3 regions of the Mesorhizobium sp. M0800 genome follow, and region 2 is predicted to be linked to each of the others. Evidence: predicted binding sites of a transcription regulator. Region 2 holds the regulator's gene; each other region holds the start of a gene.
The links. Region 2 encodes PhoB, which activates phosphate uptake and scavenging genes when phosphate is short. Its sites were predicted from a motif close to TGTCATNNANCTGTCAT; they were not measured.
Positions count from the first base shown of each region.

Region 1: a site for PhoB is predicted at 1,540-1,556, ahead of olsB (l-ornithine N(alpha)-acyltransferase). Genes of this name have one in related genera too.
Region 3: a site for PhoB is predicted at 1,616-1,632, ahead of phnC (phosphonate ABC transporter ATP-binding protein). Genes of this name have one in related genera too.

Region 1 covers NZ_JAMYOZ010000002.1:76,465-80,614, reverse strand. The annotation lists gene NKI18_RS02810 (PAS domain-containing hybrid sensor histidine kinase/response regulator) at 1-1,470, shown strand, start outside; gene olsB (l-ornithine N(alpha)-acyltransferase) at 1,620-2,495, shown strand; gene grpE (nucleotide exchange factor GrpE) at 2,580-3,215, opposite strand; gene NKI18_RS02795 (hypothetical protein) at 3,451-3,654, shown strand; gene NKI18_RS02790 (fatty acid desaturase) at 3,781-4,150, shown strand, end outside.
Region 2 covers NZ_JAMYOZ010000025.1:80,237-84,386, reverse strand. The annotation lists gene xylF (D-xylose ABC transporter substrate-binding protein) at 1-452, opposite strand, end outside; gene NKI18_RS24565 (ROK family protein) at 739-1,983, shown strand; gene phoB (phosphate regulon transcriptional regulator PhoB) at 1,993-2,682, opposite strand; gene phoU (phosphate signaling complex protein PhoU) at 2,699-3,406, opposite strand; gene pstB (phosphate ABC transporter ATP-binding protein PstB) at 3,439-4,150, opposite strand, start outside.
Region 3 covers NZ_JAMYOZ010000002.1:15,878-20,027, forward strand. The annotation lists gene phnD (phosphonate ABC transporter substrate-binding protein) at 1-595, opposite strand, end outside; gene phnC (phosphonate ABC transporter ATP-binding protein) at 686-1,534, opposite strand; gene NKI18_RS02515 (DapH/DapD/GlmU-related protein) at 1,812-2,429, opposite strand; gene phnL (phosphonate C-P lyase system protein PhnL) at 2,426-3,133, opposite strand; gene phnK (phosphonate C-P lyase system protein PhnK) at 3,360-4,136, opposite strand; gene NKI18_RS02530 (alpha-D-ribose 1-methylphosphonate 5-phosphate C-P-lyase PhnJ) at 4,133-4,150, opposite strand, start outside.

The DNA.
Region 1 (4,150 bases), on a different contig from region 2:
ATGGGCATGGCCCGGCTTCTCGCCGACACCAGCCTTTCGCCCGAGCAGCGGACCTATGTCGGCGCCATCTCGACCTCGGCCAGCGCGCTGCTGGCGCTGATCGAGGACCTGCTCGACTACTCCAAGATCGAGGCCGGCCGCTTCGATCCCGAACCGCAGCCGATGTCGGTGCGCGAGATCGCCGACAATGTCATCGAGCTTTTGGCGGCGCGGGCTTTTGCCAAGGATATCGGCCTCGGCTGCCATGTCGAACCCAACGTGCCGCAGCTGATCACCGCCGACCCCGGCAGGGTCAGGCAGGTGCTGCTCAATCTCATCGGCAACGCCGTCAAGTTCACCGACAGCGGCGGCGTCCTGGCAAGCATCGCCCGCGTCCGCACCGAAACCACCGACCGCATCCGCTTCACCATCACCGACACCGGCCCCGGTCTGCGCGAGGAGGACATGGAGCGCATATTCGAGGACTTCGAACAGGCTGACGGCACCTCGACCCGTGCGCATGGCGGTGCCGGCCTCGGTCTCGCCATTTCCAAACGCCTGGTGATCGCCATGGGCGGCACTATCTCTGTGTCGAGCCGGCTTGGCCAGGGGTCCGAATTCGTCTTCGAGATTCCCGCTATTTCCGCCGTCGAGGCGCCGCAGATCCGCCAGGACGCGCTGTCGGGCCGGCATGCGGTGATCGTATCGAAGAACCTGGTCGAGGCCGAAGCCCTCGCCCGCACCATTCGCGCCAATGGCGGCACGGTCGATCTGGCCACCGCCGCCGCCCAGGCCACCCCTTTCGCCGAGAGCTGCGACGTGCTGCTGATTGATGCTGCCATGGAGCAAAGCGACGGCAGGCTGCTCAGGCGCCTGCGCCAGAGCGGATTTGCCGATTGCGAGGCAGTGACGCTGATCGCACCGACCGACCGTGGCATGCTTGGCGAGTTCCGTGCCAATGGTTACGCCACCTTCCTTGCGAGGCCGGTGCGCGGCGAGACATTGCTGCGCGTGCTTTTGACCAGCCACGCGCCGGTCATCGCCGAGCCGCAACTGCAAAAGCGCGGCGCGCAGGCGGGGCACGCCATTGGCGCCCGCCAGCAGGGCCTGTCGGTGCTGATCGCCGAGGACAACGACATCAACGCCATGCTGGCCCGCGCCACGCTGCTGAAGGCCGGGCATCGCGTGAAAGTGGTCGGCAACGGCAAGGCCGCCGTCGAGGCGGTCATCAGCACCGGCCACAAGCACCGTTACGACGTGGTGCTGATGGACTTGCATATGCCTGTCATGGACGGCCTGGACGCCATCGCCGCCATCCGCCGCCATGAGGAGGAGACCGCGGTGCCGCCGGTGCCGATCATGGTGCTGTCGGCCGACAGCCAGGAAAAGACCCGCCACGCCGTGCTCGCTCACGGTGCCAGCGGCTTCGTCACCAAGCCGCTCGACCCCGATGCCCTGGTTCATGCGGTCGAAGGGCAAGCGGCCGCCTGAGGCACAACATAGACGGTTGATAGATTACCCAGCCGACGAAGTATTGCCCGCAGAGGCGTATCACGGTACTGTCACAATCCTGTTGCACCTACACCGTATCCCCGTGCCAAGAGGGATGGCTCGAAGGAGAATCACTCGTGCATACAGTCATGCCGGAATGTGATGCTCGGCCGAACGCCAGCGGGCCTTTGCTCGTCGGCCGGAACGCCGATGCCGTCATAAAAGGCGCATCGCTCGGCCGCATCGGCAATCTCGAAGTGCGGCTCGCCCGCAACGAGGCCGAGATCGCTGCCGCGCAGGAAGTGCGCTACCGGGTGTTCTACGACGAGCTTGGTGCCAGGAAGGACCTGTTCCAGATGCAGGACCGCCGCGATGCCGATCGCTTCGATCCCCTCTGCGATCATCTGCTGGTCTTCGATACTTCGCTTTCCGGCCCCGAGCATCGCCGCATCGTCGGCACCTACCGCCTGCTGCGGCAGGAGATTGCCGCGGCCGCCGGCGGCTTCTATTCCGAAGGCGAATTCGAACTGACCAAGCTGATCGCGCGGCATCCCGGCCAGCGCTTCCTCGAGCTCGGCCGCTCCTGCGTTCTGCCGGAATACCGCTCGAAGCGCACCATCGAGGCGCTGTGGCAAGGCATCTGGGCCTACATCAACCATTACGGCATCGGCGTGATGACCGGCTGCGCGTCGTTCCACGGCACCGTGCCTGCGGCACATGCGGAGGCGCTGACCTATCTTGCCCACCACTGCCGGACGAATTCATCATGGGACGTGCGTGCCGTCGCCGGGCGCTATTGTTCCATGGATCTGATGCCGATCGAGGCCGTCAATACCAAGGCGGCGATCGCCGCGATGCCGCCGCTGGTCAAGGGCTATCTGCGCGTCGGCGCGCGCATCGGCGACGGTTGCGTCATCGACCGTGAATTCTCGACGGTCGACGTGTTCGTGGTGATGCCGGTCAAGGAGATCGGTGCCCGCTACGTCAATTATTATGGCGGAGAAGCGCAGCGGTTTGCGGCCTGAGTAGGGCAGTAAGGGAATAGCACTGACTGCTGGAGCAGCAATTGGCTACTCACTACTAACCATTCACTATTCACCATTCACCATTCACGCATCCTTCTCGGCCTGCTCGTTGACTGGCCCCGGCTCCACTGGCGCTTCGCTTGCGACATGCTTGGGGCCGCCCTTGGCGACGCCGACCATGGCCGGCCGCAGAACACGCTCGCCGATCGAATAGCCGGGCTGCACGACCTGCACGACCGTGTTGGCCGGTACGTCGGGATTGGGCACCTCGAACATCGCCTGGTGGAAATTCGGATCGAATTTCTCGCCCTCGGGCTCGAGCTTCTTCACGCCGTGGCGTTCCAGCGCCGACAGCATGGCGCGCTCGGTGATCTCGACGCCGTCGATCAGCGCCTTGAAGCCGGCATCGCCCGAAGCCTTGGCCTCCTCCGGGATGGCATCCAGCGCACGGCGCAGATTGTCTGACACCGAAAGCATGTCGCGGGCAAAATTGGCAACCGCATAGGCGCGCGCATCGTGGACGTCGCGGGCGGTGCGGCGACGCAAGTTCTCCATGTCGGCCGCGACGCGCAGCACGCGATCCTTCAGCTCTTCGTTTTCCTTCAGAAGCCGCACAAGCGCTTCATAGTCGCCGTCGACGCTACCTTCCCTTGGCTCCGCGGCAGCCTCGGTCTTCTCGGCTTCATCGGGCGCGCGTTCGTCTTTTGCCTGGTCGCTCATCGCCGTTTCCCGTCATTTTCGAATGGTGTGATTTGCGCCCGATATCGAGGTTTGGCGGCCAAAAATCAAGGGGCAAGCGATACTGCAGCCGCTGTCGCTGCTTGATTGCGGACGGCGCAGACCTCTCGATTTTAATTCAAACTTTACCGTACCCGACGGCTTTGCTTGCCAGCATGCTACAATGCGGGAACCATTCCTCCCTTGGAAGAGTTTCGAAGCCGACACAGGATTTTGGATGATGCCCCGCAGGAATGGCGAAAAACGCGTCGGGCTCGCCGCCGATATCCGGCGCCAGCTCGGCACCGAGGCGACTAAGCGCTTTCTGCGCACCTTGCCGGCCTTCCGCACGGAGTCCGATATTCCCGACCGTCTGAAGGAATTGCTCGACCGCCTGGACGGCGTCGAAGCCAAGGTGGTCGCAGGCGGGCGCCATCGGTAGACACCGTCGCCAGCAACGCGACCTGCGATTGCGGCCGCAATTCCTCGCCATCGCGCGACATTTACCCGCAGTAACTTTGCGTGATCGCCGCCTTGCGGCAGCGCCCTGCTCCGCCTATGTTTCATGATGAACATGATTTCCCCCGAAGCTGTGGCAAACAGCAAGCGCGCCTGGTTGAAAATCCTGTCGCGCTATAAAAAGCCCGACAGGCGTCGCAGCGCCGTCGAACTCGCCATCACCCTCATTCCTTTCGCCACGCTGTGGGGATTGTCCTCGGCCGCTTATGCCTATGGCCATTGGTGGGGTCTGGTCCTCATCCTTCCGGCCGCCGGCTTTCTGGTGCGGATCTTCATGATCCAGCACGATTGCGGCCACGGCTCCTTCTTTGCCAATCGCTATGCCGACGACTGGATCGGCCGCGTCCTTGGCGTGCTGACGCTGACGCCCTACGATTGCTGGCGCCGCGCCCACGCAACCCATCACGCCAGCGCCGGCA
Region 2 (4,150 bases):
AAGACGTAGTTGCCTTCCGGCTTCACCTTGAAGACTTCGCGGGCCTCCATGCGGCCGACTTCCTTGTTGTCGAAGGTCAGATAGAACACGTCCTTGTTCTCGATCAGCCGGTCATAGCCGACGACCGGGATGCCTTCGTCCAGTGCCTTCTGCACGGCCGGCCCGATGGCCGAGGCGTCCTGCGCCAGGATGATCAGTGCGTTGGCGCCCTGCGAGATCAGGCTCTCGACGTCGGTGAGCTGCTTGCCGGGGTTGGACTGTGCGTCGGCGGAAATATACTTGTCGCCTGCGGCCTCGATGGCCGCCTTCATTGCGGCCTCGTCTGTCTTCCAGCGCTCTTCCTGGAAGTTCGACCAGGAAACGCCGATGACCTTGTCTTTAGCCTGCGCCGCCGACGCCAGCGCCAGCGTCATGGCGACACCCGCCAGAATGGCGGTCGTGAATTTCTTCATCATATCCTCCCTGCGCCGCGTACGGCGTGACCAATTGGCTCAAAGACCAGCTTAGAAGCTCTAATTTTTTCGAGCCTCGAAAAAATACTGGCCCGATCTCCGGCTGCTGTCAACATCGATTCTGATGGATTTTGATGACTCTGCGAGTTTTTTCGAGCGTCGGAATAAACGATGACAGCGCCACCTGCATCTGACACTATTTGCCTGCATCCGACACTATTTGTCGGACATTACCGACGGCTTCCGGTTCATGAGCGGCCGCGGCAACCGGGAGGAAAGCAAAACAATGTCGGTCGGAATCCGCCATGACGATTTGCGCCGGCGCAACCGGGCGATGGTGATCTCGGCGGTGCGCCGGGCCGGCCAGCCATCGCGTACTGAGATCGCAGCTACCACCGGCCTCAGTCATTCGACCATATCGGCGATCTCTTCCGACCTGATACGGGAAGGCATCCTCGCCGAGAGCAAGGCAAGTGAGCCCGTTTCGTTGAAACGCGGTCGTCCGCAGGTCGGCCTCGCCCTCAACCCGGAAGCGGCGGCGGTGCTGACCGTGGTGTTGTCGCTGAATTTCCTGTCGGCCGCCATTATCGACTATACGGGACAGGTGGTCGCCGAGGAACAGCGCCGGCTGGACACGCTGACCATGCCGCGCGACGAGCTGATCCGTGAATGCATGGCCATCGTCCGGCGCCGGCTGCAGGATCCAGACCTTGACGTCCGCAGTGTCGCCCGCATCGCCCTGGCGATTCAGGGCATTACCGACTCCCCTGCACGCGCCATGCTGTGGTCGCCGATCACGCCGCAGACCGACATCGCCTTTGCCGACATGCTGGAGGGCGAATTCGGCATCCCGGCAACGGTGGAGAACGACTGCAACATGATGGCGGTGGCTTTGCGCTGGCGCAATCCGGATCGCTATCGCGACGACTTCATCGCCATCCTGCTTTCGCATGGCATCGGCATGGGGCTGGTGCTGAAGGGCGAACTGTTCACCGGGACGCATTCCTCGGGCGGCGAATTTGGCCACATGATCCATCGTCCGGGCGGCGCGCTCTGCCGTTGCGGGCGGCGCGGCTGCATCGAGGCCTATGCCGGCAACTACGCCATCTGGCGCAACGCCAGGCAGATGAGCGACGACAGCGAACCGGTCGCCGACGTCAGCGACGCCGACATGCGAGCACTGGCGGCTCGGGCGCGCGAGAAAGATGGGCCGGAACGCGAGGCCTACCGCAAGGCCGGCGAGGCGCTGGGTTTCGGTCTCGGCTCGCTGTTCGCGCTGATCGATCCGGCACCGGTCGCGATGGTCGGCGCCAGTGCCGCCGCCTTCGATCTGATCGAGCCGGCCTTGCGGAAGGCAATCGCCCAGACCGCCGGCGGTCAGCATTCAGGCTCGATCTCCTTCGATACAGAGCCGAACGAATTGCCGCTGATCCGCGAAGGCTGCGCGATGCGGGCGTTAAGCTTCGTCGACCAGGAGATTTTCGCGCCGGGCGCGCAAATGAGGCCCAGCGTCAGAAAGAACGTAGCCTGACCAGGCGGGTCAATCTTCCCTGATCGCATAGCCGGCACCGCGGATGGTGCGGATGACATCCGGCATCCGGCCGTTGTTGACGGCTTTGCGCAGCCGCCCGACATGCACGTCGACGGTGCGTTCGTCGATGTAGATTGTCTCGCCCCAGACATTATCGAGTAACTGGCTGCGCGAGAAGACACGGCCCGGATGCCGCATCATGAACTCGAGCAGCCGGAATTCGGTCGGCCCGAGCCTGATTTCGCTCTTCTTGCGATAGACCCTGTGCGATTCGCGATCGAGCACGATGTCGCCGACCTTCAGCACGCTGGACAGCACTTCCGGCTTGGCGCGCCGCAGCAGCGCCTTGACCCTGGCCATGAATTCTGGTGTCGAAAACGGTTTCACCAGATAGTCGTCGGCGCCGGTCGAAAGACCGCGCACCCGGTCGCTCTCCTCGCCGCGCGCGGTCAGCATGATGATCGGCAGCCGCTCGGTTTCGGGGCGCACCCGCAACCGACGACAGAGCTCGATGCCGGAAACCGCTGGTATCATCCAGTCGAGCACCAAAAGGTCGGGCACATTCTCCTGCAAACGGATCTCGGCTTCGTCGCCGCGTGTCACCACCTCGACCTGGTAGCCTTCGGATTCGAGATTGTAGCGGAGCAGCACACCCAACGGCTCCTCGTCCTCCACCACCATTATGCGTGGTGCGATCATCGGCTGGGCACCCCCATCATGTCACCGGTGCGGACATTGTCGTTTCGTCCTGCTTCGGACGATTGACCGGCAATTGCTCGCCGGTCAGCACATAATACGCATTTTCGGCGATGTTGGTGACATGGTCGCCGATCCGCTCCAGATTCTTGGCGCAGAACAGCAGGTGCGTGCAAGCGGTGATGTTGCGCGGATCTTCCATCATGTAGGTCAAGAGCTCGCGGAACACGGACGTGTATTTGACGTCGATGCGCTCGTCGGCGGCACGCAGCTTGGCCAACGCGGCCGCATCGCCTGCAGCATATTCCTCGATGACACCCTGCACCTGGATGAGAACCAGCTGCGCCATCGCGTCGATGGAATGCGACAGGTCCCGCGGCGTGGCGCTGAGGCCGACCGCACTCACGCGCTTGGCGATATTCTTGGCAAGGTCGCCGATGCGTTCGAGGTCGCCCGCCATGCGGATCGCTCCGACCACATGGCGAAGATCGTGGGCCATCGGCTGGCGTTTGGCGATCAGGGTGATGGCGCGGTCGTCCAGTTCGCGTTGACGCGCATCCATGATGGCGTCGTCGGAAACGACGCGTTGCGCCAGCACGTTGTCGGAATTCAACAGGGCCTTGGTCGCCCCGCCGACCATCGAACCGGCGAGGTCGGCCATGTCGCGGATCAGCTTGCTGATCTGCTCGAGATCCTCGTCGAAAGAAGCGACTGTGTGTTCGCCCATGGTCCTGTCCTCATATGCATGATCGGAACGGCTCAGCCGAAGCGGCCAGTGATGTAGTCCTGCGTGCGCTTCTCGCGGGGCGACGTGAAGATCTTCTCGGTCCGGTCGAACTCGACCAGTTCACCCAGATACATGAAGGCGGTCTGGCGCGACACACGCGCCGCCTGCTGCATGTTGTGGGTGACGATGACGATCGTGTAGTCGGCTTGCAATTCGTCGATCAGTTCCTCGATCTTGGCAGTCGACAGCGGGTCGAGGGCCGAAGCCGGTTCGTCGAGCAGAATGACTTCCGGCTTCACGGCCACGGTGCGGGCGATACAGAGCCGCTGCTGCTGGCCGCCGGACAGGCTCAAGCCGCTGGCGTTGAGCTTGTCCTTGACCTCGCTCCACAGCGCGGCGCGCTTCAACGCCTGTTCGACGCGGCCGTCCATCTCGGACTTGCCGAGGTTCTCGTAGAGCCTGACGCCGAAGGCGATGTTCTCGTAGATCGACATCGGGAACGGCGTCGGCTTCTGGAACACCATGCCGATCTTGGTCCTGAGGAGGTTGAGATCCTGCGACCGGTCGAGAATGTTCTTGCCGTCGAGCAGCACCTGGCCCTCGGCCGTCTGTTTTGGGTAGAGCTCATAGATGCGGTTGAACACACGCAGCAGCGTCGATTTCCCGCAGCCCGAAGGGCCGATGAAGGCCGTGACACTGCGCTCAGGCAGCGACAGGCTGATGTCCTTCAGCGCCTTGCTCTGG
Region 3 (4,150 bases), on a different contig from region 2:
AGGAATCGTCAACCGCAACATCGACCTTGCCGTCGCGAACCGCTAGAAGGTTGTTCTCGTGGCCGCCATTGAACTGGGTCGAGGCGAAGAAGGTTTCGTTCGAAGCGCCGGTGTCCTTCGGGATCTGGGTCAGCGGGATCAGGTAGCCGGAGGTCGAATCCGGGTCGGCATAGCCGAGCTTCTTGCCCTTGGCCGACTTGATGTCGGTGATGCCGGACGACTTCAGCGCAAGGCCGATCGAATAATAGCCGGTCGCGCCGTCGGTCTGCTGGGTGGTGAGGATCGGGGTCACGGCGTTCGGATCCTTGAGGTAGACGCTGGCATAGCCCGACGCGCCAAGCTCTGCGAAATCGAGCGTGCCGCCGAGCAGGCCCTGGATAACGCCGTCATAGTCGGCGGCCGGGAACAGCGAGACCTTCTCGAAGCCGAATTCGGACTTCAGGTGATCGGCGAGGCACTGAAAGTTGCGCAGCCGGTCCGCTTCGTTTTCACCGCCAAGGATGCCGATGCGGAATTCCTTGATATCCTGGGCGTGAGCGGCGCTTGCCGCGATGGCGAGCAATGAAACGGCACCAAAAACCATCTTCCTGAACATTATCTCTCTCCTGTTGGTCCCGGCCTCGCGCCGGTAGCGTTCGAATTTTTTGACAGGTGCCTTTGACGCGGGCGGGCGATCAGGCCGTTCTCAATATCCCGGGAATGCGGGCTCGAGCGGTCCGGCGGATGCAGCGATTTTCTGTTTGATGGCGACACTGGTGGAGGTGATGGCCTCGGAGATTTCGCCGCCATTGCTGTCGGCGCCGTAGACCATGCGCACGGCCTCGCGGTTGAGGGCTTCGGGCGGGCCGTCGAAGACAACCTTGCCGGCGGCCATGCCGATGATGCGGTTGCAGTAGGTGCGGGCCGTATCCAGCGTATGCAGATTTGTGATGACGGTGATGCCCTCGCGCAAATTGATGTCCTGCAGCGAATCCATCACCACCTTGGCGTTGAGCGGATCGAGCGAGGCAATCGGCTCATCCGCCAGCAACACCTTCGGCTGCTGCATCATGGCGCGCGCAATCGCAACGCGCTGCTGCTGGCCGCCGGAAAGCGTGCCGGCCGGCTGCAGGGCGGTGCGGGCGATGTCGAGGCGCTCGAGGGCTGCAACCGCTTCCGCGCATTCACCGCGGGAGAACATGCCAAACAGGTTGGACAGCGTCGAGCGGTGGTTGAGCCGGCCGAGCAGCACATTGGTAAGCACATCGAGGCGCGGCACGAGATTGAACTGCTGGAAGATCATGGCGCAGTCGCGCTGCCAGCGCCGGAGCGGCGAGCCGCGCAACCCGGAGACCTCGACGCCGTTGAACAGGATGGATCCCTGGCTGGGCTCGATGAGGCGGTTAATCATGCGCAGCAGCGTCGATTTGCCGGCGCCGGAGCGGCCAATGATGCCGACCATCTGGCCTTGCGGAATCGCGATGTGAACATTGCTGACGGCGGTGTTCTTGCCGAACCGGCGGGTGACGCCGCGGATTTCGAGCGTAGCTGACATGGTGCAGGCTCCAGTCCAATCGCAATTGAAGGTCTGTTTACCCTGGCTAGCGCAGCCGCATGAACCTGCAGTGTCGGAACGATGTCAGTTTTGTTACTGCCCACAGCCTGGAGCGGGGCGGGATCAACTCGGCGCGAGAAGCTCGAATGGTGAATGGTGAATGGTGAATAGTGAATAGTGAATAGTGAATAGTGAATGGTGGCAAGAGAGGCTTCCCTAAGCCTCGAAACCTATCCGTCCCGCCATTCACTATTCACCATTCACCGTCCACGATCCCTTAGCCGCCATATTTCTCCAGAAACGCCTCCGCCGACAATTCCCGAAAATCGTCGAGCGCGGCGCGCAGCCTTGCATGGTCCCAGTCCCACCAGGCGAGCGCCTGGTAGCGCTCCGCGGTGCGGCGGTCGAAGCGTTCGCGGATCGGCTTGGCCGGTACGCCGGCGACGACGGTGTAGGGCGCGACGTCCTTCGACACCACCGCGCCGGCGCCGACTGCTGCACCATCGCCGACGGTGACGCCGGGCAGGATGGTCGAGCCGTGGCCAAGCCAGGTGTCGTGGCCGATAGAGACGCGTTTGGCGCGGCGCTGGGCAAAGAATTCGCTCTCGTGCTCGGCGTCGTCCCAGTAGTCCGAGGCGCGATAGGTGAAGTGGTGCAGCGTCGGCCGCCAGGTCGGGTGGTTGGTGGCGTTGATGCGCACGCTGGCGGCGATGTTGGCGAATTTGCCGATCGTCACGCACCAGACGCCGCAGTCCTGCATCATGTAGGAATAGTCGCCGAGCGTGCTTTCGGAAACCCGGCAGCGCTCGGCGATCTCGGTCCAGCGGCCAAGCGTTGAGTTCTCTACTTCCGCCGTCTCGTGGATCACCGGCGCCTCCGACAGTTTCCTGGTCATGCGGCAATTTTTCCGGCGGCGAAGGCGGTCACGTCGATGATGCGGTCGGCCACCGCCTCGCGCACGTCGTGGTCGTGGAAGATGCCGAGCAAAGCGACGCCCGCCGCCTTCTTGGCGGCGATCAGGGAAATCACCACATCGCGGTTCCTGGCGTCGAGCGAAGCGGTCGGCTCGTCGAGCAGCAGGATCGGGTGCTCGGTGATGAAGCCGCGCGCGATGTTGACGCGCTGCTGTTCACCGCCGGAGAACGTCGCCGGCGGCAGCGCCCAGAGCTTTTCCGGCAGGTTGAGCTGCGCCAGCAAGGCACGTGCCTTGCCGTGCGCGACCTCGCGCTCCTCGCCGCGCTCGACCAGCGGTTCGGCCACGACATCGAGCGCAGAGACACGCGGCACGGTGCGCAGGAACTGGCTGACATAGCCGATGGTAAGCCGGCGCACGGCAAGCACGGTGCGCGGGCTGGCCGAGGCGAGATCGATGAGCCCGCCCTCGTGCTGGACGATGATCTGGCCTTCATCGGCGGCATAATTTCCGTAGAGCATTTTCAGGATCGAGCTCTTGCCGGCGCCGGACGGGCCGCCGAGCACGGCGCATTCGCCGGCCCTGATCGCGAACGAGACACCGGCGACCACCGGCAGTTTGATGCCGTCGCGCAGATGCATGGTGAAGCTCTTCGCGACATCGGAGACAACGAGCGGGGTTGCCATCAGAGGGTTCTCCCGTTCGGCGCTTCGCCGGCCCGCAATGTCTTCGCCTGAGCACCCCCCTCTGGCCTGCCGGCGATCTCCCCCTCAAGGGGGGAGATCGGCAACTTCGATGTCCCATCCGCTTTGCAGCGTCGATGATTGGCGTAGGCGGTGACGACATCCAATCTCCCCCCTTGAGGGGGAGATGGCCGGCAGGCCAGAGGGGGGTACGCCGGAGCAATCATCGTCACACCTGCAGAATCGAGGAGACAAGCAACTGGGTATAAGGCGCGCGCGGATCGTCGAGGACGCGGTCGGTGAGGCCGCTTTCGACGACGCGGCCGTCCTTCATCACCATCATGCGCTGCGACAACAGCCGCGCCACGGCGAGATCGTGGGTGACGACGATGGCGGCCAGGCCGAGATCGGTGACCAGGCCGCGCAACAGATCGAGCAGGCGCGCCTGCACCGAGACGTCGAGGCCGCCGGTTGGCTCGTCCATGAACACCAGCCGCGGCCCGGTGACGAGGTTGCGGGCGATCTGCAGGCGCTGGCGCATGCCTCCGGAGAAGGCGCGCGGCTCGTCGTCGATGCGGTCTTCGTCGATCTCGACACGAGACAACCAGTCGACCGCCGTTGCGCGGATCCTGCCATAGTGACGGTCGCCGACCGCCATCAGCCGCTCGCCGACATTGGCGCCGGCCGACACCGTCATGCGCAGCCCGTCGGCCGGGTTCTGATGGACAAAACCCCAATCGGTGCGCATCAGGAAGCGGCGCTCGGCCTCGCTCATGCGGTAGAGTTCGCGAAACTGGCCGTCGCGCATCCGGTAGCTGGCGGTGCCGGAGCTGGGCAGCAGTCGAGTTGACAGGCAGTTGAGCAAAGTCGTCTTGCCGGAACCGGATTCGCCGACCACCGCCAGCACTTCGCCCGGCCAGAGGTCAAAAGTGACGTTCTCGCAGCCGACGCGCGAGCCGTAGAATTTGGACAGCGCCGAAACGCGCAGCAGCGGTTCGTCGGTCATTGCGCCGGCTCCGT